Regions from separate parts of the Metapseudomonas cellulosilytica genome, predicted to be linked through region 2. Evidence: predicted binding sites of a transcription regulator. Region 2 holds the regulator's gene; each other region holds the start of a gene.
The links. The regulator FliA, encoded in region 2, starts transcription of late flagellar genes. The targets are predictions, from matches to a motif close to CTAAAGTTTNNNNNNNNNNNGCCGNTAA.
Positions count from the first base shown of each region.

Region 1: a site for FliA is predicted at 2,916-2,943, ahead of ACFW0H_RS30165 (methyl-accepting chemotaxis protein). Genes of this name have one in related genera too.
Region 3: a site for FliA is predicted at 1,474-1,501, ahead of ACFW0H_RS30140 (methyl-accepting chemotaxis protein). Genes of this name have one in related genera too.
Region 4: a site for FliA is predicted at 4,627-4,654, ahead of ACFW0H_RS10065 (methyl-accepting chemotaxis protein). Genes of this name have one in related genera too.

Region 1 covers NZ_JBHZGN010000012.1:56,239-64,201, reverse strand. The annotation lists gene purU (formyltetrahydrofolate deformylase) at 1-60, shown strand, start outside; gene ACFW0H_RS16610 (CBS domain-containing protein) at 109-534, shown strand; gene ACFW0H_RS16605 (hypothetical protein) at 546-719, shown strand; gene ACFW0H_RS30165 (methyl-accepting chemotaxis protein) at 956-2,833, opposite strand; gene ACFW0H_RS16590 (helicase HerA-like domain-containing protein) at 2,960-4,453, shown strand; gene ACFW0H_RS16585 (inorganic phosphate transporter) at 4,724-6,196, opposite strand; gene ACFW0H_RS16580 (hypothetical protein) at 6,352-6,549, opposite strand; gene mapR (GntR family transcriptional regulator MpaR) at 6,852-7,963, opposite strand, start outside.
Region 2 covers NZ_JBHZGN010000006.1:71,882-79,844, reverse strand. The annotation lists gene ACFW0H_RS09535 (chemotaxis protein CheA) at 1-188, opposite strand, end outside; gene ACFW0H_RS09530 (protein phosphatase CheZ) at 200-988, opposite strand; gene ACFW0H_RS09525 (chemotaxis response regulator CheY) at 1,008-1,382, opposite strand; gene fliA (RNA polymerase sigma factor FliA) at 1,466-2,212, opposite strand; gene fleN (flagellar synthesis regulator FleN) at 2,209-3,042, opposite strand; gene flhF (flagellar biosynthesis protein FlhF) at 3,121-4,470, opposite strand; gene flhA (flagellar biosynthesis protein FlhA) at 4,486-6,609, opposite strand; gene flhB (flagellar biosynthesis protein FlhB) at 6,881-7,963, opposite strand, start outside.
Region 3 covers NZ_JBHZGN010000001.1:339,374-347,336, reverse strand. The annotation lists gene ACFW0H_RS30140 (methyl-accepting chemotaxis protein) at 1-1,437, opposite strand, end outside; partial or broken gene ACFW0H_RS01700 (Na+/H+ antiporter NhaC family protein) at 1,712-2,413, shown strand; gene nuoN (NADH-quinone oxidoreductase subunit NuoN) at 2,743-4,206, opposite strand; gene nuoM (NADH-quinone oxidoreductase subunit M) at 4,214-5,740, opposite strand; gene nuoL (NADH-quinone oxidoreductase subunit L) at 5,766-7,613, opposite strand; gene nuoK (NADH-quinone oxidoreductase subunit NuoK) at 7,610-7,918, opposite strand; gene nuoJ (NADH-quinone oxidoreductase subunit J) at 7,923-7,963, opposite strand, start outside.
Region 4 covers NZ_JBHZGN010000006.1:187,237-195,199, forward strand. The annotation lists gene ACFW0H_RS10050 (OprD family porin) at 1-327, shown strand, start outside; gene ACFW0H_RS10055 (amino acid permease) at 363-1,787, shown strand; gene rhuM (RhuM family protein) at 1,864-2,859, shown strand; gene ACFW0H_RS10065 (methyl-accepting chemotaxis protein) at 3,033-4,598, opposite strand; gene acnA (aconitate hydratase AcnA) at 4,800-7,490, opposite strand; gene rlmM (23S rRNA (cytidine(2498)-2'-O)-methyltransferase RlmM) at 7,707-7,963, shown strand, end outside.

The DNA.
Region 1 (7,963 bases), on a different contig from region 2:
CGCTATCACCTTGAAGACCGGGTGCTGGTCCACGACAACAAGACCGTCGTGTTCAACTGATGCCGTTGGCGGGCACCCGCGCCGGTCCATCGGCAGAGGAGCCCGCCCATGCTCAAGTCCATCAGGGTGCGTGACTGCATGAGTCACCATCTGGTGACCTTCAGGTCCGACACCGACCTTCTAGATGCCATCGACCGCCTGCTGGAGCACCACATATCCGGCGCGCCGGTGGTGGACTCCCAGGGCCATCTGATCGGCATGATCTCCGAAGGCGACTGCCTGCGCGCTGTACTTTCGGGCGCCTGCCGCGAAGCTGCTGGCGGCAGCGTCAGCGGCTACATGTCCACCCCGGTGGAATCCATTTCGCCGGAGGCAGACATCATCGACCTGTGCCAGCGCTTCCTGCGCGACAAGCGCCGGCGCTTCCCGGTGGTGGAAGACGGCAGGTTGGTCGGTCAGATCAGCCGCCGCGATGTGCTGCGCGCGGTCAAGGCCTTCGCCCGGCACGAAGCCGGCCAGCCCCCTGAAGTCTGAGGAACCCGCCCATGGCCGATCCACGCGACCGCGCTACCTCCAGCCCGCCGCCCATCCTGGGCGAGGGCTGCGTACGACGCTATGACCCGGATGAGCTCGGCGAGGACAATGGCACCGAGTTTCCCGGTGCAGCCGAGTTGTGGCGCAAGGTGCAGGAAGAGGAAGAAAAGAAGAAGGCGCCCTAGGGCGCCTTTCCGGTTTAGCTGGGGACGGCTCTTGTAGGTTGGTGCTGAGCGAAGCGAAGCCCAACACGCGGAGCTGAAACCAGGACCGTTGGGCCTCGCAGGCTCGGCGCCAACCTACGGTCCTGACTCAGTTTCGTAGGGTGGATAACGCTCTTTTTATCCACCAGCGGCGCCATGCCGAACGACGATCGGTGGACCGCAAGAGCGTGGTCCACCCTACGCGAGGCTCCCCTGCGTCAGATCCGGAAGCTCCCCACCAGTTGCTGCAGGCGCGCGGCCTGCTGGTCGAGGTCGGCGCAGGCGCGCAGGGTGGCCTGGAGGTTCTCCACGCCCTCCTGGTTGAGGGTGTTGATCTCGGTGATGTCCATGTTCAGCGAGTCGACCACGGCGGTCTGTTCCTCGGTGGCGGTGGCCACCGACTGGTTCATGCCGTCGATCTCGCCGATGCGCTGGGTCACGCTGCCCAGGCGCTCGCCGGCCTGGTTGGCGATGGCCACGCTCTCTTCGCTGTAACGCTGGCTCTCGGTCATGGTGCTGACCGCCTCGCGGGCGCCGACCTGCAGCTCCTCGATCATCTGCTGGATTTCCTGGGCCGACTCCTGGGTGCGGTGGGCCAGGTTGCGCACCTCGTCTGCCACCACCGCGAAGCCCCGGCCGGCTTCACCGGCGCGGGCGGCTTCGATGGCGGCGTTGAGGGCCAGCAGGTTGGTCTGCTCGGAGATGCCCTTGATCACTTCGAGGATCTGGCCGATGTTCACCGTCTTGCTGTTCAGCGTTTCGATGTTGCCGCAGGAGGCGCGGATCTTCCCGGACAGCTCGTTCATCGCGGCGATGGTGCGTTCCACCACCTGGCGGCCGTCCTCGGCCAGGGTGCGGGCGGAGGAGGCCTGGTGCGAGGCGTCGGCGGCATTGCGGGCGATCTCCTGGGCGGCGGCGCCCAGCTCGTTGATCGCCGCGGCCACGCTGTTGGTGCGGTTGGCCTGCTCGTCGGAGTTGCTCATCGAGGAGTTGGAGGCGCTGAGCACCAGGCGTGCCACCTGGTTGACCTGGGTGGTGGCCGAGGACACTTCGCGGATGGAACCGTGGATCCGCTCGACGAAGCGGTTGAAGGCGCTGGCCAGTTCGCCGAACTCGTCCTGGGCGTGAATGGCCAGGCGGCGGGTCAGGTCGCCTTCGCCCTGGGCGATGTCCTGCATGGCGCGGCCCATGGTGTGCAGCGGTTGCATCAGCACGCGGATCAGCATGCCCAGCAGCATGATGATGAGCACCACGGCGATCAGGGTGGCAATGATGGCCGAGGCGCGGAACTCGCTGAGCAGGCTGTAGGCCTTGCCCTTGTCGATCGACAGGCCGAGGTACCAGTTGACCGAGGGCAGGCCCTTGATCGGAGTGAAGGTGACGATGTGTGTGGCGCCATCCAACTCCACTTCGCTGAAGCCGCTGCCGATGGCCGGGGTGTTCCGCGGGAAGGCGTCCCGCAGGGTCTTCATCACCATGTCCTTGTTCGGGTGCACCAGGATCTTGCCGTCGGCGCTGACCAGGAAGGCGTGGCCCGTGCCGCGGAAGTCCAGGGCGTTGATGATCTTCACCAGGGTATCGAGACCCAGATCGCCACCGGCGACGCCCAGGGACTGCACCGGCGTGGCGATGGTCATGATCAGATGACCGGTGGCGGCGTCCACGTAAGGTTCGGTGAGGGTGGTGCCGCCGGCGCTCTTGGCGCCCTGGTACCAGGGGCGGGTGCGCGGGTCATAGCCGTCCGGCATCGGGCTGTCCGGGCGCATGGTGAACTTGCCGTCCTGGGCCCCGAAGTAGGTGAAGGCGAAGGTGGAGGTCAGCGCGCGCTGTTGCAGCAGGGCCGGCACCGCCTCGTCCGAGGGATTGGCGGCGAGGGATTCGGCCACGCTCTCCACCAGCAGGATCCGGCCGGAAAGCCAGTTCTGGATGTTGCTGGCGGTCACATCGCCCATTTCCTGCAGATAGTTTTGCAGGTCGTCACGGAGCGCATTCCTTTGCAGGTAATCGTTGTACAGGGTGAACAACGAGAAGGCTGCGATTACCACCAGCGAGGCGGCCAGCAGGATCTTGTGGCTGAACCTGAGGTTTTTGATCATGTTTGCTTGCGTCCGGTTGGGTCAGGCACCAGTCTTTCATGGCACTCAAGTGCAGAAAAACTGAGTAGAAACGTCGGTTTAGTTATCGGCGCGGTCCTGTGAAAGCTTTAATCCGAGGAAGGCAAAATGCCCGAGCAACTTTCCCTGATTCTTGGCGCTGACCCTGCGGGCAATGCCGTTTCCCAGGCCATGAAACTGGCCAACCGCCATGGCCTGGTCGCCGGTGCCACCGGCACCGGCAAGACGGTGACGCTGCAGCGCCTGGCGGAGGCCTTCAGCGACGCCGGTGTCGCCGTGTTCGCCGCGGATATCAAGGGCGATCTCTGCGGCCTCGGCGCTGCGGGCAATCCCCAGGGCAAGGTGGCCGAACGCATTGCCGCCATGCCCTGGCTCGGCCATCAGCCACGGGCCTATCCCGTCACCCTCTGGGACGTCGCCGGCCAGTCCGGCCACCCGCTGCGCACCACCCTCTCCGAGATGGGGCCACTGCTACTGGGCAACCTGCTGGAGCTCACCGACAGCCAGCAGGCCGCGCTCTATGCCGCCTTCCAGGTGGCCGACCGCGAAGGCCTGCTACTGCTCGATCTCAAGGACCTCAAGGCCCTGCTCAACCACCTCAAGGCCAATCCGGACCTCCTCGGCGAGGACCGCGCCCTGTTCGCCGGCGCTTCCGCCCAGGCCCTGTTGCGGCGCCTGGCAACGCTGGAGCAGCAGGGGGCCGAGGCGCTTTTTGGCGAGCCGGCGCTGCAGTTGGAGGACATCCTCCAGCCCGACCGCGACGGTCGCGGGCGCATCCACCTGCTGGATGCCAGCCGGCTGGTCCACGAAGCGCCCAAGGTCTACGCCACCTTCCTGCTATGGCTGCTGGCCGAGCTCTTCGAGCAACTACCCGAACGCGGTGATGCCGACAAGCCGGTGCTGGCGCTGTTCTTCGACGAGGCCCACCTGTTGTTCGCCGATACCCCGAAGGCATTGCAGGAGCGCCTGGAGCAAGTGGTGCGGCTGATCCGCTCCAAGGGCGTTGGCGTCTACTTCGTCACCCAGTCTCCCAGCGACCTGCCGGACGACGTGCTGGCCCAGCTCGGGCTGCGCATCCAGCATGGCTTGCGCGCCTTCACTGCGAAGGAGCAGAAGGCCCTGCGCGCGGTGGCCGACGGTTTCCGCCCGAACCCGGCTTTGGACACCCTGGCCGTGCTCACCGAACTGGGCATAGGTGAAGCCCTGGTGGGCACCCTGGAAGAAAAGGGCACGCCGGCCATGGTCCGGCGCGTGGCTATCGCCCCGCCGCAATCGCGCATCGGCCCGCTGAACGAGACCGAGCGAGCTGCCCTGGTGCGCAATTCGCCCCAGGCCGGCCATTACGACAAGGCCATCGACCGTGAGTCCGCTTATGAAATGCTCACCGCCCGAGCAGCCCGGAAGCCGGTCGAGGAGCCCGAGCCGCGCGGTGGCAAGCCGGCGGCGAGCCAGCCCGGCATGGGCGACCTGGCGGGCGAGCTGCTTGGCACTTTCGCCAGTCAGGCCATGAAAACGGCGGTGCGCCAGGCTGCCAACCAACTGGGCCGGCAACTGGTACGCGGGCTGATGGGCTCGCTGCTGGGGGGCAGCAAGCGCCGCTGAGGGACGGCAGGGCGCGTCCTTGTAGGGGCGAATTCATTCGCCAAGCAGGCCGAAGGGCTGCCCTTCGAGTCACCAGGGGGCAGCGCGTAGGGTGGAAATCCCTTTGGGGATTTCCACCATCGGTGCCTTGCGTGGCCTCGCTGGTGGATAGAAAAGCGCTATCCACCCTACACGGCTGAGTTCCATTGGTGGGCTGAAGCCCACCCTACCCAGCCAGAGTCCAGAACGAAAAAGGGCGCCACAAGGCGCCCTTTTTCATGCTCGTCCAGATCAGACGATAAAGGTATTGGCCAGCCAGAACAGACCGGCGGAGAGCGCCATCGAGGTGGGCAGGGTAAGGATCCAGGCCATCAGGATGTTGCGCACGGTGCTGCCCTGCAGGCCGCTCTTGTTGGCGACCATGGTGCCGGCGACGCCGGAGGACAGCACGTGGGTGGTGGACACCGGCAGGCTGTAGATGTTGGCCATGCCGATGGCGCAGGCGGCGGTGATCTGCGCGCTCATGCCCTGGGCATAGGACATGCCCTGCTTGCCGATCTTCTCGCCGACGGTGCGCACCACGCGCTTCCAGCCGACCATGGTGCCGATGCCCAGGGCCAGGGCCACCGCCAGGATCACCCAGAACGGGGCGTATTCGGTGGTGGCGGTCAGGTCCTTGCGCAGCTTCTCCAGGTCGGCCTTTTCACGCGCCGGCAGTTCGGAGAGCTTGCCCACCTTCTTCGCGGTGTCGTCCAGGCAGAGCAGGTAACGGCGTACCTGCACGCGGGTGTCATCGCTCAGGTCGTTGTAGCTGGCGACTCCGTTCAGCACCTTGAGCAGGGCGGCGATGGTCGGCTCGGTCTGCTTCGGATCGCAACGATAGAGCTGCGGCATCTCGCTGCCGTTGCTCTTGCCGAGCGCCAGCATCTCGCCGAGGGTATCGGTGTGGCGCTGGTAGAACTGGCTCAGGTGAGTGGCCGCATCGCGGGTGCGCTCGATCTGGTAGGTGGTGCTGTTGAGGTCGAGCACGAACTTGGCGGGAACGATGCCGATCAGCACCAGCATGATCAGGCCGATGCCTTTCTGACCGTCGTTGGAACCGTGCACGAAGCTCACGGCCATGGCGGAAAGCACCAGCACCAGTCGGTTCCAGAAGGGCGGATGCTTCTTCTCGTCCAGTTCCTTGCGGGTTTCCGGGGTCTTGTGCATCTTCGACAGCGGGTACAGCCACTTCAGGCCCAGCAGCAGCAGGGCCGCGATCATGAAACCCGCGGCCGGGGAGAAGATCAGCGACAGGCCGATGTCGATGGCCTTGCCCCAGTTCACGCCTTCGCCCAGGGGCAGGTCGGTGAGTACCGCGTTGGCCAGGCCGACGCCGAGGATCGAACCGATCAGGGTGTGGGAGCTGGAGGCCGGGATACCGAAGTACCAGGTGCCCAGGTTCCAGGCGATCGCTGCGGTGAGCAGGCTGAACACCATGGCCAGGCCGTGGCCGGTGTTGACGTTGATCAGCAGTTCCACGGGCAACAGGTGGACGATGGCATAGGCCACGCCAACACCGCCCAGCAGCACGCCAAGGAAATTGAAGATCCCTGAGAGGATCACCGCCCGGTAGGGCGACATGGCCTTGGTGTAGATGACGGTAGCCACCGCGTTGGCGGTGTCATGGAAACCGTTGATGAATTCGAATGTCAGGACGAATGCCAGGGCGAGACAGAGGCTCAGCACCAGCCAGGCATCTAGCCCGCTGAATAGATCGAACATGAAGGTTGTGTGACTGGCTCATGAAGGGGCGGCGATTATGCCAGAAAACCGGTCGTCGCCCAGACCCGGACGTCGAGCGGTTTCCGGCATGCCACCCGCAAGTTGTCGCAAATCAATACGAGTGATTCCCTCCGCTGGAAGGGTGCGACAAATTGTCAGGGTTCCTGGCCGAGCTCTTTTTCGATCTTTTCCAGCTCTTTTTCGAAGCTTTTGTCGAGCAGGCTGGGTTTTTTGCGCCAGGGTTTTCGCTCAGGATCCCTTTGCGCGGCATAGGTCGTGACCTCGCCGCCGTATACATCCTTGTAACGTTGCGCCTGGCGCTCGAGTTCGGCGCGCAGTTCGTCTTTCGTCACGTGATTTTTCCGTTTTCTTGATTAATGGTCTTGATGGCAATCGGGCAGTCTAGAGGCGTTGGCCGAGGTTCCGCAGCCCACCCGGCCTGGGCCGTTGGCACGGCCTTCTTGTAAGAAAAAGTTCAACTATCGCAACTTCGGGCACTTTCCTGCGCACTACGGAAAGACCCTGTCGTTAATCCGGGAATAGACGCCGAATTTGCGGGAACCCCGGAAAGAACGATTGAAAGTATAACAAGCCAACGGGAAAGCTCCATTGCAGGATTATCCCGTCAGCTCGAACGATAGCGACTCCAGCTCTGTCAGGGATTACCCATAAGAGACCGAATAATTCTGCCGAGAGTTTCCATTGCCTGTTCGCTGGAGTTGCTCCAGGGATGACCAAAGTTGAGGCGGGCGCAATGGCTGAAACGCCGTGTTGCGGAAAAAATCGGACCTGGCGCGATGCTGATCCCTTGGGCCAGGGCGAGTTGGAACAGGCGTAGCGAATCCACCTGCTCGGGGAATTCCAGCCAGAGGAAGTAGCCCCCCTCCGGCCGGCTGACGCGGGTTTCTTCCGGGAAATGCCGGGCGACCGCCGCGAGCATGGCGTTGCGCTGGCTTTCCAGGGCATAGCGCAGCTTGCGCAGATGGCGGTCGTAACCGCCGTGCTGCAGGTAGTCGGCAATGGCGGCCTGGGCCGGCACCGAGGCGGAAATGCTGGTCATCAGCTTGAGCCGCTCGATCTGTCCGGCGAAACGGCCGCCGGATACCCAGCCCACGCGATAGCCGGGGGCCAGGCTCTTGGAGAAGGAGCTGCAATGCATGACCAGGCCTTCGCTGTCGAAGGCCTTCACCGGCTTGGGCGCGTGCTGGCCGAAATACAGCTCGGCGTAGACATCGTCCTCGATCATCGGCACCTGATGCTTGGCCAGCAGGGCCGCCAGTTGGCGCTTCTTGTCCTCGGAAAGGCTGGCGCCCATCGGGTTCTGGAAGTTGCTCATGAACCAGCAGGCCTTGATCGGCAGCCGTTCCAGGCTGTCTTCCAGCACCTGCAGGTCGATGCCGTCGCGGGGGTGAACGGGGATTTCCACCGCCTTCAGTTTGAGCCGCTCCAGTACTTGCAGGCTGGCGTAGAAGGCCGGCGCCTCGATGGCCACCAGGTCGCCGGGGCGGGCGACCACCTGCAGGCAGAGGTTCAGCGCTTCGAGCGCACCATTGCAGATCACCAGTTCCTCGATGGGCAGCGGCAGGCCGCCGACCATGTAGCGTAGGGCGATCTGCCGGCGCAGGGCGTGGTTGCCGGGCGTCATGTCGGCCACCGTGGAGCGGGGGTCCATCTCCCGCACCGCATGGGCCATCGAGCGGGCCAGGCGCTGCAGGGGAAAGAGTTCCGGGCTGGGGAACGCGGAACCGAAGGGCACGGTGTCCGGGT
Region 2 (7,963 bases):
AGGGCATTGAGCTGGAGGAAGCCGGCACCGCCTTTCACGGTATGGAAACCACGGAAGATCGCGTTGAGCAGGTCCATGTCGTCCGGGCGGCTTTCCAGCTCGACCAGCTGCTCGGACAGTTGCTCCAGAATCTCGCCGGCCTCTACCAGGAAGTCCTGGAGGATTTCTTCATCGGCGTCGAAGCTCATTTGAGCGCTCCCTAGAAACCAAGGCTGGATAGCAGATCGTCGACGTCGTCCTGGCCGGACACCACGTCTTCCCGTTTATCGGCATGGATCTGCGGACCTTCACCCCTGGAAGGATTTTTTTGTTGTTCCAGCTCGGCGCGCAGCAGGGCGTGGTCGTGCTCGATGCCGGCGTAGCGATCCACCTGGCTGGCCATCAGCACCAGCTTGACCAGGTTGCTCTCCACCTCGGTGACCAGTTGGGTCACGCGCTTGATCACCTGGCCGGTGAGGTCCTGGTAGTCCTGGGCCAGCAGGATGTCGTTGAGCCTGGCGGACAACGTATCGCTGTCGCGCTGGCTGCGCGCGAGGAACTGCTCGATGCGCCGGGCCAGCTCGCGGAAACCGTCCGCGCCGATTTCCCGGCGCATGAAGCGGCCCCACTCCTCGCCCAGCTGCCGGGCCTCGTCGCCCAGCCCGCCCAGCAAGGGCGCGCTCTCTTCCACCAGGTCCATGGTGCGGTTGGCGGCCTTCTCGGTCATCTGCACCACATAGCCCAGGCGGTCGGTCGCGTCGGCGATCTGCGACATTTCCTGGGCGTGGGGCAGGTGCGGGTCGATCTGGAAATTGACGATGGCGTTATGCAGTTCGCGTGTGAGCTTGCCGACTTCCTGGTAGAGGCCGCGATCACGGACGTGATTGAGTTCGTGGATGAGTTGCACGGCGTCGGTGAAGTTGCCTCTTTCCAGGCTTTCCACCAGTTCCCGCGCACGGACTTTCAGGGTCGACTCGAAGTCTCCCAGCAGGGTTTCGTTCTGCTCCATGGTGCCCTCGCGGCTGGCATCAGCCGTTGACCCGCTCGAAGATCTTCTCGATTTTTTCTTTCAGCACCTGGGCAGTGAAAGGCTTGACCACATAGCCGTTCACACCGGCCTGGGCCGCCTCGATGATCTGGTCGCGCTTGGCTTCGGCGGTCACCATCAGGACCGGCAGGTGCTTCAGGCGCTCGTCGGCACGGACGGTGCGCAGCAGGTCGATCCCGGTCATGCCGGGCATGTTCCAGTCGGTCACGAGGAAGTCGAAATTGCCGCTGTGCAGCATCGGCAGCGCCGTGGTGCCGTCGTCGGCTTCGGCGGTATTGGTGAAACCCAAGTCGCGCAAGAGGTTCTTGATGATGCGTCTCATCGTCGAGAAATCGTCAACGATGAGGATTTTCATATTCTTGTCCAAGTCGACCTCCGTACAGTCTCAAACGCCCCTCTTGCCGGGTGCGCCGTTCAAATCTGGAAGCGGTGTGCCATTCAGCGCGCGCGCCATTCGCCGAGCCGCGCACGCAGGCGTGCGGCGCACTGGCTATGCAATTGGCTGACTCGCGATTCGCTGACCCCCAGCACTTCACCGATTTCCTTCAGGTTCAATTCTTCGTCGTAGTACAGCGCCAGCACCAGGCGCTCGCGCTCCGGCAGGTTCGCGATGGCGTCGGCCAGCGCGGCCTGGAAGCGCTCTTCTTCCAGCTCGTTGGAGGGCGAAAGTTGGGTGACTCCGGCGTCCTCGTGCACCCCGCCATGCTCGCCGTCCTGCAACAGGTCGTCGAAGCTGAACAGGCGGCTGCCCAAGGTGTCGCTCAGGATGCCGTAGTAGTCTTCGAGACTCAATCCAAGTTCGGCAGCAACCTCCTGATCTTTAGCGTCGCGACCGGTACGCGCTTCGATGACGCGGATCGCATCGCTCACCATGCGGGTGTTGCGGTGCACCGAACGCGGTGCCCAGTCGCCCTTGCGCACCTCGTCGAGCATGGCGCCGCGGATGCGGATGCCGGCATAGGTTTCGAAGCTGGCGCCCTTGCCGCCGTCGTATTTCTTCGAGGCTTCGAGCAAGCCGATCATCCCGGACTGCATCAGGTCTTCCACCTGCACGCTGGCCGGCAGACGCGCCAGCAAGTGGTAGGCGATGCGCTTGACCAGGGGGGCATAGCGCTCGATCAGCTGATGCTGCGAGTCCCTTGCCTGAGCCTTGCCGTACATGCGCAGTCCGGATGCGGGTGTCATACGGGGTTTTCCGCGGACGGCTGCTTGACCAGCCGCTCGACGAAGAACTCCAGGTGGCCCCGCGGATTGGCCGGCAGCGGCCAGCTGTCGACCTTCTGCGCGATGGCCTTGAAGGCCAGCGAGCACTTCGAGCGCGGGAAGGCTTCATACACCGCACGCTGCTTCTGCACCGCCTTGCGCACCGACTCGTCGTAGGGCACGGCGCCAACGTATTGCAGCGCGACGTCGAGGAAGCGGTCGGTGACCTTGGTCAGCTTGGCGAAGAGGTTGCGTCCTTCCTGGGGGCTGTGGGCCATGTTGGCCAGGACGCGGAAGCGGCTCATGCCGTAGTCGCGGTTCAGCAGCTTGATCAACGCGTAGGCGTCGGTGATGGAGGTCGGCTCGTCGCAGACCACCACTATCACTTCCTGGGCCGCGCGGACGAAGCTGACCACCGAATCGCCGATGCCGGCGGCGGTGTCGATCACCAGCACATCGAGGTTGTCGCTGATCTCGCTGAATGCCTGGATCAGGCCGGCGTGCTGCATGGGCGAAAGCTGCACCATGCTCTGGGTGCCGGAAGCGGCCGGGACGATGCGGATGCCCCCCGGCCCCTGCAACAGCACGTCGCGCAGGTCGCATTCGCCATTGATCACATCGGCCAGGGTGCGTTTGGCGGTGAGGCCGAGCAGGACATCGACGTTGGCGAGTCCCAGGTCGGCGTCCAGCAACATGACGCGGCGACCGAGATCGGCCAGCGCCAGGGAAAGATTCACCGACACATTGGTCTTGCCGACGCCACCCTTGCCGCCGGTCACCGCGATCACCTGTACGGGATGCATACTTCCCATTTCAAATACCTTGTCTCAGATCGACTGGGCCACTTGGCTGTCTGGTGCCGCCCAATCCAGGGCGGCGCAATGAATTCATCAACCCGCGCGACGCGCCGGATTCTGGTAGAGACCGGCGAACAGCTCGGCCATGGCGTCCTCGCTCGGGTCTTCCGGCGCCTGGAGGCTGACCGCACGGCTTACCAGCTGGTGGCTGCGGGGAACTTGCAGATCATCCGGAATTCGCGGCCCGTCGGCCAGATAGGCTACCGGGAGATGCTGGCCGATAGCCAGCCCCAGAACCTCGCCCAGGCTGGCCGCTTCGTCCGCCTTGGTAATGATGCAGCCGACCAGGCCGCAACGCTTGTAACTGTGATAGGCCGCCTTGAGCACCTGGCTCTGGCTGGTGGCGGCCATCACCAGGTAATTCTTCGCATTGATGGTCCGGCTGGCCAGGGCTTCGAGCTGCATGGCCAGGGCCGGATCATTGGCCGGCAGGCCGGCGGTGTCGACCAGTACCACGCGCTTGCGCGCCAGTGGCGCAAGCGCCTGGGTCAGGGACTGGCCCGGGTCCACCAGGGTCACCGGCACATTGAGGATGCGGCCGAGGGTCTTGAGCTGTTCCTGGGCGCCGATGCGGAAGCTGTCCATGCTCACCAGGGCGACGCTCTGGGCGCCGTATTTGAGCACGTAGCGGGCGGCCAGCTTGGCCAGGGTGGTGGTCTTGCCCATGCCGGCCGGGCCGACCAGGGCGATCACCCCGCCCTCTTCCAGCGGTTCCTGCGCGGGCGTGCGGATGGCTTGGGCCAAGTGCGCCAGCAGCATGCGCCAGGCCTGGCGCGGCTCGCCGACGCTGGCCACCTTGTCCAGCAGGGCGCGGCCGAGGTCGGCCGGCAGCCCCATGCGCTGCAGGCGGCGCCAGAGGCTGGCCTGCTGCGGACGGCGGCTCTGCATCTGGCCCCAGGCGATGGAACCCAGCTGCACTTCGATCAGTTCACGCAGGCCGCTCAGCTCGAAACGCATGGCATCGAGGGCAGCCTGGTCCACATGGGCGGGCCGCGGCGCGCTGACCGGCTCCACCGGGCGGGCGACCGGACGCGGGCGGCTCAGGGCGGCGGCCAGGGCGGACTCCGGCAGTTCCGACTCGATGGCGGTCAGCGGCTCACCGGCGAACAATTGACGGTCCTTGCCGGCATCTGCCTGGGCGCGGGTGGTCAGCTCGGCCTGGGCTTCGGCGATGCGCGCCTGGGTCTTGCGCAGCTCGGATTCGAGGGCCGGGTTGGGTTTGCTCGGCGCCGGGGCCGGCAGCGGGTAGTCCAGCGCGGCGGTCAGCTCGACACCGCCTGCCACCCGGCGGGTGCCGATGATGGCGGCATCCGCGCCCAGTTCATCACGCACCAGCTTCATGGCTTGACGCATATCGGCGGCGAAGAAGCGTTTGACCTGCATGGCCCTTGACCTCGGTTAGTTCTGCCCCACAGTCGCGACTATGGTGACCTGCTTGTTGTCCGGTATTTCCTGGTAGGCCAGTACGTGCATGGTCGGCACGGCGAGCCTTGCGAAGCGCGACATCATCGCCCGGATCGGCCCGGCCACCAGCAGGATCGCCTGCTTGCCGAGCATTTCCTGGCGCTGCGCCGCCTCCACCAGGGAACGTTGCAGCTTCTCGGCCATGCCGGGTTCGAGGAGAACGCCATCATCCGAACCCTGTCCGGCCTTCTGCATGCTATTGAGCAATATCTGTTCCAACCTGGGCTCCAGGGTGATCACAGGCAGCTCCGGCTCTAGTCCCACAATGCTTTGCACGATGGCGCGGGCCAGCGCCACACGGACCGCCGCCACCAGCGCGGCGGGATCTTGACTCTTGGGCGCCAGGTTGGCGATGGCTTCGGCAATGGTGCGGATGTCGCGCACCGGCACCTGCTCCTGCAGCAGCGCCTGGAGAACCCTGAGCAGGGTGGACAGCGAGACCATGCCCGGCACCAGCTCCTCGGCCAGGCGCGGCGAGCTCTTGGCCAGCAGCTGCATGAGCTGCTGGACTTCCTCGTGGCCGAGCAGCTCGTGGGCGTGCTTGTGCAGGACCTGGTTGAGGTGGGTGGCGACCACGGTACTGGCATCCACCACCGTGTAGCCGAGGGACTGGGCCTGGTCGCGCTGGCTGGCGTCGATCCAGACCGCTTCCAGGCCGAACGCCGGATCCTTGGCGGCCACCCCGTTGAGGGTGCCGAACACCTGGCCGGGGTTGATCGCCAGTTCGCGGTCCGGGTAGACCTCCGCCTCGGCCACGCTCACCCCCATCAGGGTCAGGCGATAGGCATTGGGCAACAGGTCGAGGTTGTCACGGATGTGCACGGAAGGCATGAGGAAGCCCATCTCCTGGGACAGCTTCTTGCGCACGCCCTTGATCCGCGCCAGCAGTTGGCCGCCCTGGTTGCGGTCCACCAGCGGGATCAGGCGATAGCCCACTTCCAGCCCCACCAGGTCCACCGGGGTGACGTCGTCCCAGCCCAGCTCCTTGGTTTCCTGGGCGCGCTGGGCAGGCAGCAGCTCCTGCTGGCGCTTCTCTTCCTGCACCGCCTCGTCCTTGGCCTTCTTCTGCTTCTGCCAGATCCACCAGGCACCGCCGGCGGCGATCAGGCCCAGACCGACGAAGGACACGTGCGGCATGCCCGGCACCAGGCCCATGGCGATGAGGATCGCGGCGGAGACCGCCAGCGCCTTGGGCGAGGCGAACATCTGGCGGTTGACCTGCTGCCCCATGTCTTCGGAGGTGGACACCCGGGTGACCATGATGGCCGCGGCGGTGGACAGCAGCAGCGAGGGGATCTGCGCCACCAGGCCGTCGCCGATGGTCAGCAGGGAGTAGATGCGGCCGGCGTCGGCAAAGCTCATGTCGTGCTGCAACATGCCGATGGCCATGCCGCCGATCAGGTTGATGAAGAGGATCAGCAGGCCGGCGATGGCATCGCCGCGGACGAACTTGCTGGCACCGTCCATGGAGCCGTAGAAGTCGGCCTCCTGGGACACCTCGGTACGGCGCTTCTTGGCTTCGGCCTGGTCGATCAGGCCGGCATTGAGATCGGCGTCGATAGCCATCTGCTTGCCAGGCATGGCGTCCAGGGTGAAGCGCGCGCTCACCTCGGAGATGCGCCCGGCGCCCTTGGTGACCACCACGAAGTTGATGATCATCAGGATCGCGAAGACCACGATGCCGACCACGTAGTTGCCGCCCACCACCACGTCGCCGAATGCCTGGATCACCTTGCCGGCGGCGTCGTGGCCGTCCTGGCCGTGGAGCAGCACCACCCGGGTGGAGGCCACGTTCAGCGCCAGGCGCAGCAGGGTCGCCACCAGCAGGATGGTGGGGAAGACGGCGAAGTCCAGCGGACGCATGGCGTACACGCAGACCAGCAACACGACGATCGACAGGGCGATGTTGAAGGTGAAGAACACGTCCAGCAGGAACGGCGGCACCGGCAGCGTCATCATGCCCAGCATGACCAGCACCAGCAGCGGCACCCCGAGGTTGCCACGCCCCATGCCCATCAGGTTGTCGCGGACATTGCCGATCAGTTGCGTACGATCCACTGGTGCTCCCCTACCCCTTTCGCGGAATGGCCATCCGCGCATCCAATCTTTTGACGCCTGAACACGGCGTCAGCCCGCTTGTGCAAGAAGCCTTCCAACTTGGCCAAGGGGTTGATTTCCGGGAGTTTGTCCGGGGCGAAAGACCCTGTAGGGGCGAATTCATTCGCCAAGCAGACCGCAGGTCTGCCCCACGGCCTCGATGGGGGCAGCTTCGCCGCCCTTGGCGAATGAATTCGCCCCTACAAGGAGAGCATTCCCTGCGCCCCTGGGATCACGCGTCGCGCCGCAAATCCGCCGGAATCGGCAGGTCGTTCAGCGGCGCCGGGCGTTTGCCGCGGCCGGCGCGGAACTGCTTGAACTGGTAGATGTAGGCCAGCACCTGGGCCACCGCCAGGTAGAGGCCGGCGGGGATTTCCTGGTCCAGTTCGGTGGAGTAGTACACCGCCCGCGCCAGGGCTGGCGACTCCAGCACCGTCACCTGGCTCTCCTGGGCGATCTCGCGGATCTTCAGCGCGGTGAAGTCGCTGCCCTTGGCCAGCAACAGCGGCGCGCCGCCCTTCTCGGCGTCGTACTTCAGCGCCACGGCGAAGTGGGTCGGGTTGGTGATGACCACATCGGCCTGGGGCACGGAGGCCATCATGCGGCGCTCGGCCATTTCCCGCTGCAGGCGGCGGATGCGCGACTTCACCTCGGGCTTGCCCTCGGTGTCCTTGTACTCGTCGCGCACCTCCTGCTTGGTCATCATCAGCTTCTGCTTGTTGTCCCAGAGCTGGAAAGGCACGTCGACGGCGGCGATCAGGATCAGGCCGCAAGCCAGCCAGACCGCACTCCAGCCCACCACCTGGACGCTGTGCAGGATGGCCATGTCCAGCGGCTCGTGGGCGATGGCCAGGAGGTCGTCGCGGTCGGAGGCGAGCACCGCCAGGGCCACCAGCAGGATCACCGCGAACTTGGCCAGGGCCTTGAGCAGTTCGGCCAGGGCATGCATCGAGAACATCCGCTTGAGCCCCGACAGCGGGTTCATCCGGCTGAACTTGGGCATCAGCGCTTCGCTGGAAAACAGCCAGCCACCGAGGGAGATCGGCCCGGCGATGGACACCACCAGCAAGGTGACCAGCAGCGGCAGCAGGGCCTCCAGGGCCATCTTGCCCGAGGCCAGCAGCCAGATGCCCATGCTCCGCTCATCCATCAGCACGGCCCGCGACAGCTCGAAGTTGGACTGCATCAGCCGCATCAGCATGTCCGCGACGCCGCCACCGCTGGCCAGCACGCCGCCGGCCCCGGCCAGGGTCACGGCGAGGGTATTGAGCTCGCGGGAACGGGCGACCTGCCCTTTCTCGCGGGCCTCCTGCAG
Region 3 (7,963 bases), on a different contig from region 2:
GTTGGAGGCGGTGGCCACCTGGTCGACTTCGCGGTACTGCTGCTGCATGCCGGCGCTGGTCTGGCTGGCGATGGCGGCGGACTGGTCGGCGGTACTGCGAGCGTCCTGCACCGAGCGTTTCACGTCGGCGATGGTCGGTTGCAACTTGTCGAGGAAGCGGTTGAACCAGCCGGCCAGCTCGCCCAGTTCGTCCTCACGGGCGTAGTGGAGGCGGCGGGTGAGGTCGCCTTCACCGCTGGCGATGTCCTTTAGCATCGTGGCGACGCCGAGGATGGGGCGGGTCACGCCGCGGGCGGTGAGCCACACCAGCAGCAGGCCGGCGATGGCGGCGACAAGGCCGACCAGCAGGCCGGTAAAGTTCGCGGCCCGGCCCTGCTGGTCGAGCTTGGCCTCGAGGTCCAGGGCCGGCGCCAGCAGCACCTGCTGCGGCACTTCCAGCAGGACGCTCCAGGGCGCGGCGGTAGGGATCGGCTTGAACGGCTGCATCACCCGCAGCATGCCGTCATGGCTCATTTCCACGGCATTGCCGGCGTTCAGGTTGCCGGCCAGTTCGCCGGCCTTGTCGCCGAAGGCCTTTTCCAGCCTGGCGCTGAGCAGCGACGCGTCGCGGCTGTGACCGGCGAGCAGGCCGGCGGGGCTGATGATGCTGACATGGCCATTGCCGTCGAAGAGTTCGTGGTTGCCCGCCACGCTCAGCTGCTGCAGGCGCTCGAGGCTGATGTCCAGGCCCATGACAGCCACTGTCTTGCCGTTCAGTAGCAGCGGGAAGGCAATGCTGGTCATCAACACCTGGCGACCGCCGACGTTATCGAAGTAGGGGTCGAGCACGCAGGCCTGGCCGGTCTTCATCGGGCAGGTGTACCAGGCGTTATAGGGCGCGCCGCTGGGGCCTGTGCTGCTGTCGGCGAGCATCTTCTCGTTCATCGACTCGGACTCCAGCTTGCCGGGAGTGGGCTGGGCCCAGTAAAGGGAAAAGCGGCCCTTGTCGTTGCTGCCGAGTTCGGGCTGGCCCTCGAAGAGTTCGTCCTTGCCGTCCAGAGCGTTGGGTTCGAAGACCAGGTAGAGGCCGAGGATTTCCGGGTTGGCCTCCAGGCTGGTGCGTACCTGGCGGGTCAGGTCCTCACGCAGGTCGAAGGCGTCGAGGAAGCGCTTTTCCGCTTGTTCCTTGAGGAACAGGACCTGGCGTGAGAAGCCTTTGCCGTACTGGTAGTTGTCCATGAAATAGCGCTGGATGCGGATCGCCTGCAGCTCCGCACGGGCCTGCAGCCGCAGGCGTGCGCTCTGCTCGAGCATCTGGCTGCTGTCGGCCTTCACCAGGCTGGCGCTGCGCTTGGACTGGTAGAGGGCGGATCCGATCAGGAGGGTCACTATGGCCAACAGGCAGAGGCCGGCCAGCAGGGTGATCTTCCACTGAATGGACAAGCGATTGAACGGCATCGAGGGCTTCCTTCTGTCTCGTCGGAACTTCATTCGTTGTCGGCGTCAGAGGCGACTTCTTGACGTGCCGGCGACGAAAAGCCGTGCGGAATGCACGAGGGCGGAATTTGCAGGCAAGAATTGTGCACAGTCCGGTCAATATTCCGAACGCTTTTTGACAGAGGGGCCACCTTTCGGCAGAGTGCGCGCTTTTTTTTCGCGGCAAGTCCGCGGCCGGCGTGGTCTGGAAACCAGAGGAGTGGCGATGAATGCGGTAGTGGCGGCGGTGGGGATCATGCTGGTCGCGCTGCTGCTGTGCGTGGCCATCTCCTCGCAGAACATCCTGCCGGTCCACATCGCCTTCATCCCGTTGCTGGTGCCGCCGCTGCTATATGTGCTGACGCGCCTGTCCATCGACCGCCGGCTGATCGCCTGCGTGATCACCTTCGGCCTGATCACGCCCTACATGTTCCTGCCGGTGGGCTTCGGCAACATCTTCCTGAACGAGATCCTGCTGGCGAATGTGGTGAAAAGTGGCGTCGACGTTACCGGCGTGAATGTCACCGAGGCGATGTTGATACCGGCCCTGGGCATGGTGTCCGACCTGCTGGTCGCGCTCTTCAGCTATCGCCGCAAACGCAGCTACGACCTGGGGCATATCGCCGAGGCCGAGCAGGTGGGCGTGGCCTACAACCCGCTGAGCCTGGCGGTGGCCGGCGTGGCGATCCTGGTGGCCTTCGCGATGCAGTTCTGGCTGGACTCGATGATCATCGGCGCGCAGCTGGGCTTCAGCCCGCTGGCCATCGTCAGCATCGTCGGCACCGCCGGCGCCCTGGGCGACGCCGGTTCGCCGGCCTCCGACTCCACCCTGGGCCCGACCGCGGGGCTGAATGTGGACGGCCAGCACAACCACATCTGGGACACCGTAGTGCCCACCTTCCTGCACTACAACCTGCCGCTGCTGGCCTTTGGCTGGGCCGCGGCGATGGTGCTCTGAACCGCGCCAACACTGGCCGGCGGTGGGGCACGGCTGCGACGTAGGTTGGTGCCGAGCCTGCGAGGCCCAACATGTGACCCGCAGGGCCACTCCTGCGAGGCCTTGGGCGACGCAAGCGTCGCCTTGTCGGGCTTCGCTTCGCTCAGCGCCAACCTACTTGGCGCCCGCTTGAATAATCAGCACCACGTAACCCAGTCACCACGGGCATCTGCCTGCATCGCGATTGAAGTCGCGCAATGACCGCGAAGTAGTGCAGGGCAACAGAACCCCCGAATGACGCCCATGAAAAACCCGGCACTTGGCCGGGTTTTTCGTTTCGCGGGTTCGCCTTAATTGGCGAGGGCCACCAGGCCGGAGTGATGGACCAGGTCCAGCAGCGGCTGCGGGTAGACGCCGAGGACGAAGGCCAGCAGGGCCACGAACAGCAGCATGATGCCGCCGGCGCGCTGGGCCCAGTGCAGTTCCGCGTCGTGGCGGCGCAGGTTCGGCTCGACCAGGAACAGGGTCACCATGACGCGCAGGTAGTAGAAGATACCGATGGCGCTGCCCAGCACCAGGGCGCCCAACAGCCACCAGAGGCCGGATTCGACACCGGCGGCGATCACGAAGAACTTGCCGATGAAGCCTGCGGTCAGCGGAATGCCGGCCAGCGACAGCATCATCACGGTGAGCACGGCGGTCAGGTACGGACGGCGCCAGAACAGGCCGCGGTACTCGTACAGGGCGTCGCAGTCACGGCCGCTGAAGGGGGTGGACATCAGGGTCACCACACCGAAGGCGCCAAGGCTGGTGAGCACATAGGTGGCCAGGTAGACACCGATGGCTTCAACGGCCAGGCCCTTGCTCGCGATCAGCGCCACCAGCAGGTAGCCGAAATGGGCGATGGAGGAGTAGCCGAGCAGGCGCTTGATGTTGTTCTGCACCAGGGCCAGCAGGTTGCCGAACAGGATGGAGGCGATGGCGATCACAGTCAGCAGGTCGTTCAGCCAGCCGCCGGCAGTGGCCGGGGACAGCTGGTACAGACGCAGCAGCACGGCGAACACGGCAACCTTGCTGGCGGTGGCCAGGAAGGCCGCCACTGGCGCCGGGGCGCCTTCGTACACGTCCGGGGTCCAGAGGTGGAAGGGCACCAGGGACAGCTTGAACGCCAGGCCGATCAGCATCATGCCGATGCCCAACTGGGAGAGGACGCTGGAGGTGCCGGCGGCGGCCAGCTGGCTGAAGCTCAGGCTGCCGGCGTCGGCATAGAGCAGGGCCATGCCGAACAGCAGGAAGGCGGAACCGGCGGCCGAGAGCACCATGTACTTGATGCCGGCTTCCAGGGAGCGCTTGTTGAAGAAGGCGTACGCCACCAGGCCGTAGATCGGCACCGAGAGCAGTTCCAGGCCGATGAACAGGCCGGCCAGGTGCTGCGCGGTGACCAGCACCAGGCCGCCGGCGGCGGACAGGAGGATCAGCAGGTACATCTCTTCGCGGTTGCCCGGGTAACCCTTGCCGGATTCACCGCCCAGGTAGGCGTGGATCAGGGTGACGCAGGCGAGGGTGCCCGCCAGGACCAGGGCCATGTAATAGGCGCCGAAGTTGTCCACCATCAGCAGCGGGGTCACCTCCAGCGGGGCGACCTTGAGGGCTGGGAGGATGGAAACCAGGGCCAGGTTCAGACCGATGACCGACAGGCCGAAGGTCCACGAGTGGTGCCGCTTCCAGGCGATGGCCAGCATGACCACCACGATGGTGGCGCAGGTGACCAGCAGCGGCAGCAGGGCGATCAGGTGTTGAGTCGTGAATTCCATAACCTACTTACCGGGCAACGAGTTGATTGACGGCGGAATCCAGCCACTGGTGCACGCCATGCATGGTCGCAGCGGAGGTATCCAGCACCGGTTGCGGGTAGATGCCGAGCAGGACCAGCAGGCCGGCGAGGCCCAGGACCATGACCAGCTCGCGGTATCTCAGGCCTTCGTAGACGCTCTCGGTCTTGGCCGGGCCGAAGTAGGCGCGGTGGATCATGATCAGCGAGTAGACCGAACCGAACACCAGGCCAGTGGAGGCCAGTACGGCGATCCAGGGCACTTGCTGGAAGGCGCCGACCAGGATCAGGAACTCGCCGACGAAGTTGCCGGTGCCGGGCAGACCCAGCGCGGCGGCGGCGAAGAACAGGCTGACGCCCGGCAGGTAGGGCATGCGTGCCCAGATGCCGCCCATCTCGCGCATGTCGCGGGTGTGCAGGCGCTCGTAGAGCTGGCCGCACAGGATAAAGAGTGCGGCGGCGGAGAGGCCGTGGGCGATCATCTGCACGATGGCACCCTGCAGGGCGATCTGGCTGCCGGAGTAGATGGCGATCAGCACGAAGCCCATGTGCGACACGCTGGAGTAGGCCACCAGGCGCTTGATGTCGGTCTGGGCGAAGGACAGCAGCGCGCCGTAGACGATGGCGAACACGCCGAGCCATTGGGCGATGGGGGCGAACTCGGCCGAGGCGTTGGGGAACAGCGGCAGGGCGAAGCGGATCATGCCGTAGGCGGCGGTCTTCAGCAGGATGCCGGCGAGGTCCACGGAACCCGCGGTCGGCGCCTGGGCGTGGGCGTCGGGCAGCCAGGAGTGCACCGGCACCACCGGGAACTTCACCGCGAAGGCGGCGAAGAAGCCGAGCATCAGCAGGTACTCGGTACCGGGCGCCAGTTCGGCCTTCAGCAGGTCGGCGTAGTTGAAGGTCAGCACGCCGGTGTTGCTGTAGTTCACCAGCACCAGGCCGAGGATGGCCACCAGCATGATCAGGCCGCTGAACTGGGTGTAGATGAAGAACTTGGTGGCGGCGTTGATGCGGCTCTTGCCCTTGCTTCCGCTATGACCCCAGAGCGCGATGAGGAAGTACATCGGCACCAGCATCATTTCCCAGAAGAAGAAGAACAGGAACAGGTCGACGGCGAGGAACACGCCGACCACGCCGCCGAGGATCCACATCAGGTTGAGGTGGAAGAAGCCGACGCGGTTCTGGATTTCGCGCCAGGAGCAGAGCACGGACAGCACACCGAGCAGGCCGGTGAGGACGATCATCAGGATGGAGATGCCGTCCAGGGCCAGGTGGATGGTGATGCCGAAACGCTCGATCCACTGCACCTTGAACTCTTGCGCCCACACCGGCTCGGTGCCGGGCGCGGGAGCCAGGGTGAAATCGCCGGTCGCCCACAGCCAGAGGCCGAGGACGAACAGCAGGGTCATGGTGAGCAGGGCGATCCAGCGGGGCAGGGTGGTGCCGAAGCGCTCACCTTGCCAGCAGAGCAGGCCGCCGATGAAGGGAATCAGGATTAGCCAGGGCAGAATCATGACGGGCTCAATTCCTTAAGAAGATTCAGGTCAGCAGCACGGCGCCGAGCACGAGCACGGCTCCGCCGACGATGGATACGGCGTACCAGCGCAGCTGGCCTGTCTGGCTGCGGCTGAGGGCACTGTTGCCACCACGTACCACGCGCGGGATCAGGCCGATGCTGCCGTCGATGGGGTCGCGGCGGAGCAGGCGGCAGGCCAGCAGGTAGGGTTTGACGAACAGCAGGTCATAGAGCCAGTCGAAGCCCCAGGCGGCGAACCACCAGGCACCGAGGAAGCGGCCCGGGGCGCTCTGGGCGACGGCGCTGACGAAGCGGCGCTTGCCAAGGAACAGCAGGGCGGCCAGCAGGATACCCGCCAGGGCGATGGCGCCCGAGGCGATTTCCAGGCTGTGCTTGGCCTCGCCGCCGGCATGGCCGACGCTTTCCGGCAGTACCCCGGCCAGCGGCGGGGTGATCAGCGCGCCGACGAAGGTGGAGAGCACCAGCAGGACCACCAGCGGCAGGCTGTGGGCGATGCCGTGGCCGGCATGGGCTTCGGTCTTCGCTTCACCGTGGAAGGCGATGAAGATCAGGCGGAAGGTGTAGATCGAGGTCAGGAAGGCGCCACCCAGACCGGCGTAGAGCAGGCCGGCATGACCACTGGCGAAGGCTTCCCAGAGGATCTCGTCCTTGGAGTAGAAGCCCGCGGTGACCAGCGGCAGGGCGGCCAGCGCAGCGCCGCCGACGATGAAGCAGGCGTACGGCAGCGGCAGCTTCTTCCACAGGCCGCCCATCTTGAAGATGTTCTGCTCGTGGTGCAGGGCGTTGATCACCGCACCGGAGGCAAGGAACAGCAGGGCCTTGAAGAAGGCGTGGGTCATCAGGTGGAAGATCGCCGCGTCCCATGCGCCAACGCCCAGGGCGAGGAACATGTAGCCGATCTGGCTCATGGTGGAGTAGGCGAGGATCCGCTTGATGTCGGTCTGCACCAGGGCGGCGAAGCCGGCCAGCACCAGGGTCACGCCACCGACGATGCCGACCAGTTCGAGGATTTCCGGGGTCAGCAGGAACAGGCCGTGGGTACGGGCGATCAGGTAGACGCCCGCGGTCACCATGGTGGCCGCGTGGATCAGCGCGGAGACCGGGGTCGGGCCCGCCATCGCGTCCGCCAGCCAGGTCTGCAGCGGCAGCTGGGCGGATTTGCCCACGGCGCCGCCGAGCAGCATCAGGGTGGCGACCCAGAGCCAGGCGTCACCGGCCACGTACTTCTCAGGGGCCAGCTTCACCAGCTCCTGGATGTTCAGGGTGCCGAGGTGGAAGAACAGGATGAACAGGCCGATGGCCATGAACACGTCGCCGACTCGGGTGACGATGAAGGCCTTGAGTGCCGCGTTGCCGTTGGGCGTGTGGCTGAAGTAGAAGCCGATCAGCAGGTACGAGCACAGACCCACGCCTTCCCAACCGAAGTAGAGGAACAGCAGGTTATCGCCCAGCACCAGGAACAGCATGCTGGCGATGAACAGGTTGGTGTAGGCGAAGAAACGCGAGAAACCCTCGACGCCGCTCATGTACCAGGAGGCGAACAGGTGGATCAGGAAGCCGACGCCGGTGACCACGCCGAGCATGGTCAGGGATAGGCCGTCCAGGTAGAGGGTGAAGCTGGGGGCGAAGCCCGCCACGCTCATCCACTGCCAGAGCACCTGGGTGTAGACGCCACCTTCCGGCGGGGCCACGTTGAACTGCCAGATGATATAGGCGGCGACCAGGGCCGAGAGACCCACGGAACCGACGCCGATGACGGCGGAGGTGTTTTCGGAGAAACGCCCGCGGGAGAAGGCCAGGATGAACCAGCCAAGCAGCGGGAACAGGCAAGTGAGGAATAGAAGGTTCATCCGCGCATCTCGCTGGCAGCGTCGATATCGAGGGTATGGAAGCGGCGGTACAGCTGCAGCAGGATCGCCAGGCCGATACTGGCTTCGGCGGCTGCAAGGCTGATCACCAGAATGAACATGATCTGGCCGTCAGCCTGGGCCCAGCGGGCGCCGGCGACCACGAAGGCCAGGGCGGCAGCATTCATCATGACTTCCAGGCTCATGAGCACGAAGAGGATGTTGCGGCGCACCATCAGGCCGGTCAGGCCCAGGCAAAACAGTACGCCGGAGAGCGCCAGGCCGTGTTCCAGTGGGATGCCAGTCATGGCGTTACTCCTTTGCTTCGTGGCGGCCGAGGTGGAAGGCGGCGA
Region 4 (7,963 bases), 120 kb from region 2:
TCCTGGCAACTGCGCTACGACCTCGACCTGGCCGCCTTCGGTGTACCTGGCCTCAGCTTCATGAGCCGCTACATCAGCGGCGACCACATCGACGACAGCCACTACCAGGGAGGGCCCAACGGCGCCTATGGACGCTACGGCGACGACGGCAAGCGTTGGGAGCGGGATATCGAACTGCGCTACGTGGTGCAGTCCGGCGCCGCCCGCGACCTGTCGCTGCGCCTGCGCCAGGCCAGCATCCGCTCCACCGAAGAGGTGGCTCGTGCCGATACCGCGGACAACAACGAATTGCGGGTGATCGTCGAATACCCGCTGCAACTCCTCTGACGCCTGCCACAACGACAAGAGATTCGAGGCACAAGATGAACGACAAGACTGGATTCGCCGCCATCGCGGCCCGCGAGCAGGGGCTCAAGCGCCATCTCACTTCGGCGCAGATGGGCATGATCGCCATCGGTGGCGCCATCGGCACCGGGCTCTTCATGGGCAGCAGCTTCGCCATCGGCTTCGCTGGCCCGGGCGTGCTGATCAGCTATGCCATCGGCGCGCTCATCGCGCTGCTGCTGATGGGCTGCCTGGCGGAAATGACCGTGGCCCATCCCACCTCCGGCTCCTTCGGCGCCTACGCCGAGTACTACGTCGGCCCGCTGGCCGGTTTCCTGGTGCGCTACGCCTACTGGGCGGCCATCGTCCTCGCGGTGGGCACGGAGGTCACGGCCATCGCCCTGTACATGAAGTACTGGTTCCCCGACGTGGCTGGCTGGGTGTGGATCCTGCTGTTCTCCTCGGCGCTGATCCTGACCAATGCCATCAGCGTCAAGGCTTTCGGCCACTTCGAGTACGCTTTCTCGGCGATCAAGATCAGCGCCATTCTTGCCTTCATCCTGCTGGGCGCCTGGCTGGTGTTCGGCGGCGGCAATCCGGAATACGGCTTCCAGCATTACGTCGAGCATGGCGGTTTCCTGCCCAAGGGACTGTCCGGCGTGTGGATTGCGGTGATCATCGCCATCTTCAGCTACCTGAGCATCGAGATGATCGCGGTGGCGGCGGGCGAGGCCGAACAGCCCGAGCAGGCGGTGAAGAAGGCCTTCCGCGTGACCATGGTGCGGCTGTTGGTGTTCTACATCCTGACCCTGGCACTGATCCTCGCCATGGTGCCCTGGAACCAGTCGGGGCAGGGCGCCCAGAGCCCCTTCGTCAGCGTGATGCAGCAGGTCGGCATTCCCGGCGCCACCGGGCTGATCAACTTCGTGATCCTGATCGCCGCGCTGTCGGCCATGAACAGCCAGCTCTACACCACCACGCGGATGATGTTCAGCCTCTCCCGCGCCGGCTACGCACCGAAGGCCATGGGCCGGCTGAGCGCCGCCGGGGTGCCGCTGAACGCCCTGGCGTTGTCCTGCACCGGCATCGCCCTGGCCACCCTGGTCAACCTGGCGTTCCCGGAAGAGTCCTTCATGCTGATGATGGCCATCTCCATCTTCGGCGCGCTGTTCGCCTGGATGATGATCTTCTTCACCCACTACCGCTTCCGCCGCTACCACGAGCGCCGAGGCGGGCTGCAACTGTCCTTCCGCATGTGGGGCTTCCCCTGGGCGACGCTGCTGGGCCTTGCGTTGATGCTGGCGATCCTGGTGACCACCGCCTTCGTGCCCGCCTTCCGCATGACCCTGGTGTTCGGTGTACCGTTCCTCGCCCTGCTGAGCGCGGCCTACTGGCTGCTGCTGCGCAAGGCCGAGCCGGCTGCTGGAGCGAAGCGGGGATTGCAGAAACAGGGAAGCTACTGACAGGTAGATCAGCCGCCGTACCGGCAGGAGGCAAGCAGACTGCGGAGTCCGATCACCGCCAGGGAAGGACGACACCATGGACAGGTTGCAGGAGCAACTGCCGGTACTGATCTACCAAAGCGAAGGAGAAAACATCACCGAGGTGCGCCTCGAAGGGGAGACCGTCTGGTTGACCCAGAGGCAGATGGCGGAGTTGTTCGATAAGAACATCCGCACCATCAGCGAACACATCCGCAACATCTTCCATGAAGGGGAGTTGGATGAACCGGCAGCTATCCGGAATTTCCGGATAGCTGCCGCGGATGGCAAATCCTACGAAACCCTCCACTACTGCCTCGACGTCATTATTTCGGTCGGCTATCGCGTCAAGTCGGTGCAAGGCACCCGCTTCCGCATCTGGGCCAACCGTATCCTCAAGGAACACCTGATCCAGGGTTACACCCTGAACCAGCGGCGGCTGACGGCGCAGCAGGAGCGAATCGGCCAGCTGAAGAGGACGTTGACGCTGTTCCGCGACAGACTGATCGAGCAGACCAGCCTGCCAGAAGCGCGCGGGTTGGTAAGCGTCATCACCGGCTACGCCCGCACCTTCGTCCTCCTCAACCAATTCGACAATGAGCGCCTGGCGCAGTACGGCTTTGCCGAGGACATCCGCTACGTCATCGAGCCGCAGGAGGCCAGGTCGGGAATTGCCGCACTCAAGGCAGACCTGATGATCAGGGGCGAGGCCAGCGAACTGTTTGGCAGGCCCAAGGACGACAGTTTCGAAGGGCTGCTGGGCAATATTGTGCAGTCCTTCGGTGGCCAGTTTCTCTACCCGAGCATCGAGGAGCAGGCGGCGAATCTGCTGTACCTGGTGATCAAGAACCACCCCTTCACCGACGGCAACAAGCGGATTGGCGCCTTTCTTTTCATCTGGTTCCTGCAGCGCAACCGGCATCATCTGAAGCAGGATGGGGAGCTGAAGATCAACGACAACGCCCTGGCCGCCATCGCCCTACTGGTGGCGCAGAGCGATCCGCTGCACAAGGAGCTGATGGTGCACCTGATCATGAACCTGATCATGGGTTAGCCCTGGCTGAAAGAAAGATCGGCCAGGGGCAAACGCCAAGGCCGGATTTCAGCGCAGGAAGATCGCGCCGTGCGCACCGGCGAAGCTGGTGGTGGGCTGAAGCCCACCCTACGGCCTGGCGGGCGAGGTATGCAACGTAAAAAGGGCGCCATCCGGCGCCCTTTTTCTTTGGCTCAACGATTGAACCTGTCCACCAGCGAGTACTGCCCCTGGGCGGTATGGGTCAGCTCTTCGCTGAGCAGGGCGGTACGCTGGGCTTCGCCCGAGGTCTGCTCGGCGAGGTGGGCGATGCTGCTGATGCTCTGGTTGATCTGCTCGGCCACCGCGCTTTGCTCCTCGGTGGCGGCGGCGATCTGGTCTGCCATGTCGGCGATGTTGGCCACCGACTCGCTGATCCCCACCAGTGCCTGGTCGGCCTGGAGCACGCGCTCGACGCCTTCGTCAGCCTGGCGGCGGCCGTGCTCCATGGTGTGCACGGCTTCCTCGGCAGTCTTCTGCAACTGGGCGATCAGTTGGTGGATCTGTCCGGTGGATTCGGCGGTGCGTTGCGCCAGCTGGCGCACTTCGTCGGCGACCACGGCGAAACCACGGCCCATCTCGCCGGCGCGGGCAGCCTCGATGGCGGCGTTGAGCGCGAGCAGGTTGGTCTGGTCGGCGATGCCCTTGATCACGTCCACTACGCCGCCGATCTGGTTGCTGTCCTGGGCCAGGCGGGTCACGGTCTCGCCGGTTTCGCCCACCGACCGCGACAGGCGCTGGATGGCCTCGCGGGTTTCGGCAGCGACGGTCCGGCCCTGGCTGGTCAGGCGGTTGGCTTGCTGGGTGGCATCGGCGGTGCGCTGCACGTTGTTGGCGACTTCCTGGGTGGTGGCGGCCATCTGGTTGACCGCGGCGGCCACCTGTTCGGTCTCCACCCGCTGGCGTTCCAGCCCTTCTGAGCTGTTGTGGGCCAGGGCATCGGCCTCTCGGGCCTGCTGGGCGAGGTGCTCGGCGGTGTCCTGCAGTCGGGTCAGGCAGGTCTTGAGGCGGGCTTCCTGGCTGAGCATGGCCATTTCCAGCCGCGCCTGGACACCGCGGCTGTCGGTGTACATCTGCGCGATCAGCGGGTCCGAGGTGGTCTGATCGGCCAGGTGCAGCAGGCGCTTGATGCCACGGTTCTGCCAGGCCAGGCCGATGAGGCCCAGGGGTACCGAGAGCAGGGCCGCGAGGAGGAAGCCCCAGTGGGAGTCCAGCCAGATGCCGATGAGGAAGCCGATCTGGCTGATCAGGATGAAGGGCAGCCAGTCCTGCAGCACCGGCAGCCAGCGGTCGCGCCGGGGAATGGCCGGCTTGCCGGTATTCAGGCGCTGGTAGAGGGCCTCGGCCCGGCGCACCTGTTCGGCGGTCGGCTTGATCCTCACGGATTCGTAGCCGGTGACCTGGCTGCCTTCGAAGATCGGCGTGACGTAGGCGTTGACCCAGTAGTGGTCGCCGTTCTTGCAGCGGTTCTTGACCACACCCATCCAGGGGCGTCCCTTCTTCAGGGTGGCCCACATATGGGCGAACACTGCCGACGGCACGTCCGGGTGGCGCACCAGGTTGTGCGGCGAACGGATCAGTTCTTCGCGGCTGAAGCCGCTGATGTCGATGAACGCCTCATTGCAATAGGTAATGATGCCCTTGCTGTCCGTGGTGGAGATCAGGCGTTGTTCGGCGGGAAAGCTACGCTCCCGCTGGGTGATGGGTTGGTTGTTTCTCATGGGTGTCCTTCCGCAAGGCCTACAGCATCTATCGGCATCCAGGCCCTAAGGTTGAGCCTTTTCTTTTGCGCGGTAGTCTACCCGGATTGCACTCAGGCCCGCCCGGTACGTTGGTGGGGTGGATTCCGTAGCCTGGATGCAATCCGGGGAGGAGGCCGATGCCTCGCCCCGGATTTCATCCAGGCTACACAGATGCGGCCGTCAACCCGCCAGCAATTGCCGCAGCACGTAGTGCAGGATGCCGCCAGCCTTGAAGTACTCCACCTCGTTCAGGGTGTCGATGCGGCAGAGCAATTGCGCGTGGTGCTTGCTGCCATCCTCGCGGGTGATCTCCAGGCGCAGGTTCATGTGCGGGCGCAGGCTGGCGCCGTCCAGGCCGCTGATGCCGAGGGTCTCCTTGCCCGTCAGGCCCAGGCTCTTGCGGTCTTCGCCGTCCTTGAACTGTAGCGGCAGCACGCCCATGCCCACCAGGTTGGAGCGGTGGATGCGCTCGAAGCTCTCGGCGATCACGGCCTTGACCCCCAGCAGGTTGGTGCCCTTGGCCGCCCAGTCACGGGAAGAACCGGTGCCATATTCCTTGCCGGCCACTATCACCAGCGGCGTGCCTTCCTGCTGATAGCGCATGGCGGCGTCGTAGATCGCCAGCTTCTCGCCGCTAGGCGCGTGCAGGGTGTTGCCGCCTTCCTCACCGCCGAGCATTTCGTTGCGGATACGGATGTTGGCGAAGGTGCCGCGCATCATCACTTCGTGGTTGCCGCGCCGCGAGCCGTAGGAGTTGAAGTCGGAAGGCTGGACTCCGTGCTCGCGTAGGTAGCGTCCGGCCGGGCTGTCGGCCTTGATGTTGCCGGCGGGGGATATGTGGTCGGTGGTCACCGAATCGCCCAGCAGCGCGAGGATCCGCGCCTGGTGGATGTCTTCCACCTTCGGCGGGGCGCCGGTGATGTCGGCGAAGAAGGGCGGGTGCTGGATATAGGTGGAGTCCGCCTGCCAGGCATAGGTATCGGACTCGGGCACCTTTATGGCCCGCCATTTGTCATCGCCGGCGAAGACTTCGGCGTATTCCTTGCGGAACATGGCGGTGTCCACCTTGGCGATCGCTTCGGCGATTTCCCGCTGGCTCGGCCAGACGTCCTTGAGGTAGACCGGCTTGCCGTCCTTGCCTTGGCCCAGGGGCTGGCTGCCGAGGTCGATGCGCACGCTGCCGGCCAGGGCGTAGGCCACCACCAAGGGGGGCGAGGCCAGCCAGTTGGCCTTCACCAGCGGGTGCACCCGGCCTTCGAAGTTGCGGTTGCCGGAAAGCACCGAGGCCACGGTCAGGTCGGCCTGTTGTACCGCCTTCTCGATGGGGTCGAGCAGGGGGCCGGAGTTGCCGATGCAGGTGGTGCAGCCGTAACCCACCAGGTTGAAGCCGAGCTGGTCGAGATACGGGGTCAGGCCAGCGGCGCGGAAGTACTCGGTCACCACCTTGGAACCTGGGGCCAGCGACGACTTGACCCAGGGTTTGCGGACCAGGCCTCTCTCCACGGCCTTCTTGGCCAGCAGCCCGGCAGCCATCATCACGCTGGGGTTGGACGTGTTGGTACAGGAGGTGATGGCGGCGATGACCACCGAGCCGTCTTCCAGGTCGAAACTCGCGCCATCGTCCAGCGTCACCCGGGGGCTGCCGGCAGCGGCCGCGCCGGTGGGCTTGAGTTGCAGGTTCAGCAGGTCGTCGAAGGCCTTGGGCACCTGGGGTAGCGGCACGCGGTCCTGTGGGCGGCGCGGCCCGGCCAGGCTGGCTTCGACGCTGGACAGGTCCAGGGCCAGGGTGTCGGTGAACAGCGGCTCAAGACCGGGCTCGCGCCACAGCCCCTGCGCCTTGCTGTAGGCCTCCACCAGTTGCACGGTCTCTTCCGGGCGGCCGGACAGCCGCAGGTAGCCCAGGGTGATCTCGTCCACCGGGAAGAACCCGCAGGTGGCGCCATACTCCGGGGCCATGTTGGCGATGGTGGCGCGGTCGGCCAGGGGCAGGTCGGCCAGGCCGTCGCCATAGAACTCGACGAATTTCCCTACTACGCCCTTCTTGCGCAGCATCTGAGTGACGGTGAGCACCAGGTCGGTGGCGGTGATGCCTTCGCGCAGCTTGCCGGTGAGCTTGAAGCCGATCACTTCGGGGATCAGCATCGACACCGGTTGGCCGAGCATCGCAGCCTCGGCCTCGATGCCGCCGACACCCCAGCCGAGCACGCCGAGGCCGTTGATCATGGTGGTGTGGGAGTCGGTGCCCACCAGGGTGTCGGGAAAGGCCCAGGTGACGTCGTCTTCCTCACGGGTCCAGACGGTACGGGCGAGGTATTCCAGGTTGACCTGATGACAGATACCGGTGCCCGGCGGCACCACGCTGAAGTTGTCGAAGGCGCGCTGGCCCCAGCGCAGGAAGGCGTAGCGCTCGCCGTTGCGCTGCATCTCGATCTCGACGTTCTGTTCGAAGGCGGCCTGGGAGGCGAAGCGGTCCACCATCACCGAGTGGTCGATCACCAGGTCCACCGGCGACAAGGGGTTGATCCGCTGCGGGTCACCACCGGCCGCCGCCACGGCGGCGCGCATGGCGGCCAGGTCGACCACGGCCGGGACGCCGGTGAAGTCCTGCATCAGTACCCGTGCCGGACGGTACTGGATCTCGCGCTCCGAGCTGCGCGGGCCTAGCCACGCGGCCAGCGCCTTCAAGTCGGCGGCGCTGACGGTCTCGTCGTCCTCCCAGCGCAGCAGGTTCTCCAGCAGCACCTTCATCGACATGGGCAGTTTGTCGATCGGCCCAAGCCGCTTGGCGGCTTCGGGCAGGCTGAAGTAGTGGTAGGTCTTGCCGGCGACTTCGAGGCTGCGGCGGCAGTTCAGGCTATCCAGGGAAGGCATCGCACTCTCTCCTTGTGGCCCACACGGCATGGGCCGGCTGCACGTACAGAATCTAAGAAACTAGCTCTGCTTGGCGGGGCTCGCCATATCAGCCGACCGGCTGAAGGCGCGCGGAGTTCCCCAGGGATGGCGGCATGGCATGTAAGGAAATTACTCGAGGGGCTGTGTGAAAACGGCTGTCGCGCAACTATAGTGCGCGCCCAGGAGGAGCCCCCGATGAACACCCTGCTGTTGCACTGCCGCCCCGGTTTCGAGGCTGAAGTCTGTGCCGAGATCGCCGAGCACGCCGCCCACCTCGATGTGGCCGGCTACCCCAAGGCCAAGCCCCAGAGCGCCTACGCCGAATTCGTCTGCAGCGAGACGGGCGGTGCCGAGCGGCTGATGCGCAAGCTGCGTTTCAGCCAGCTGGTCTTCCCCCGTCAGTGGGCCCGGGGCGAATACGTCCAGCTGCCGGAAACCGACCGTATCGGCGT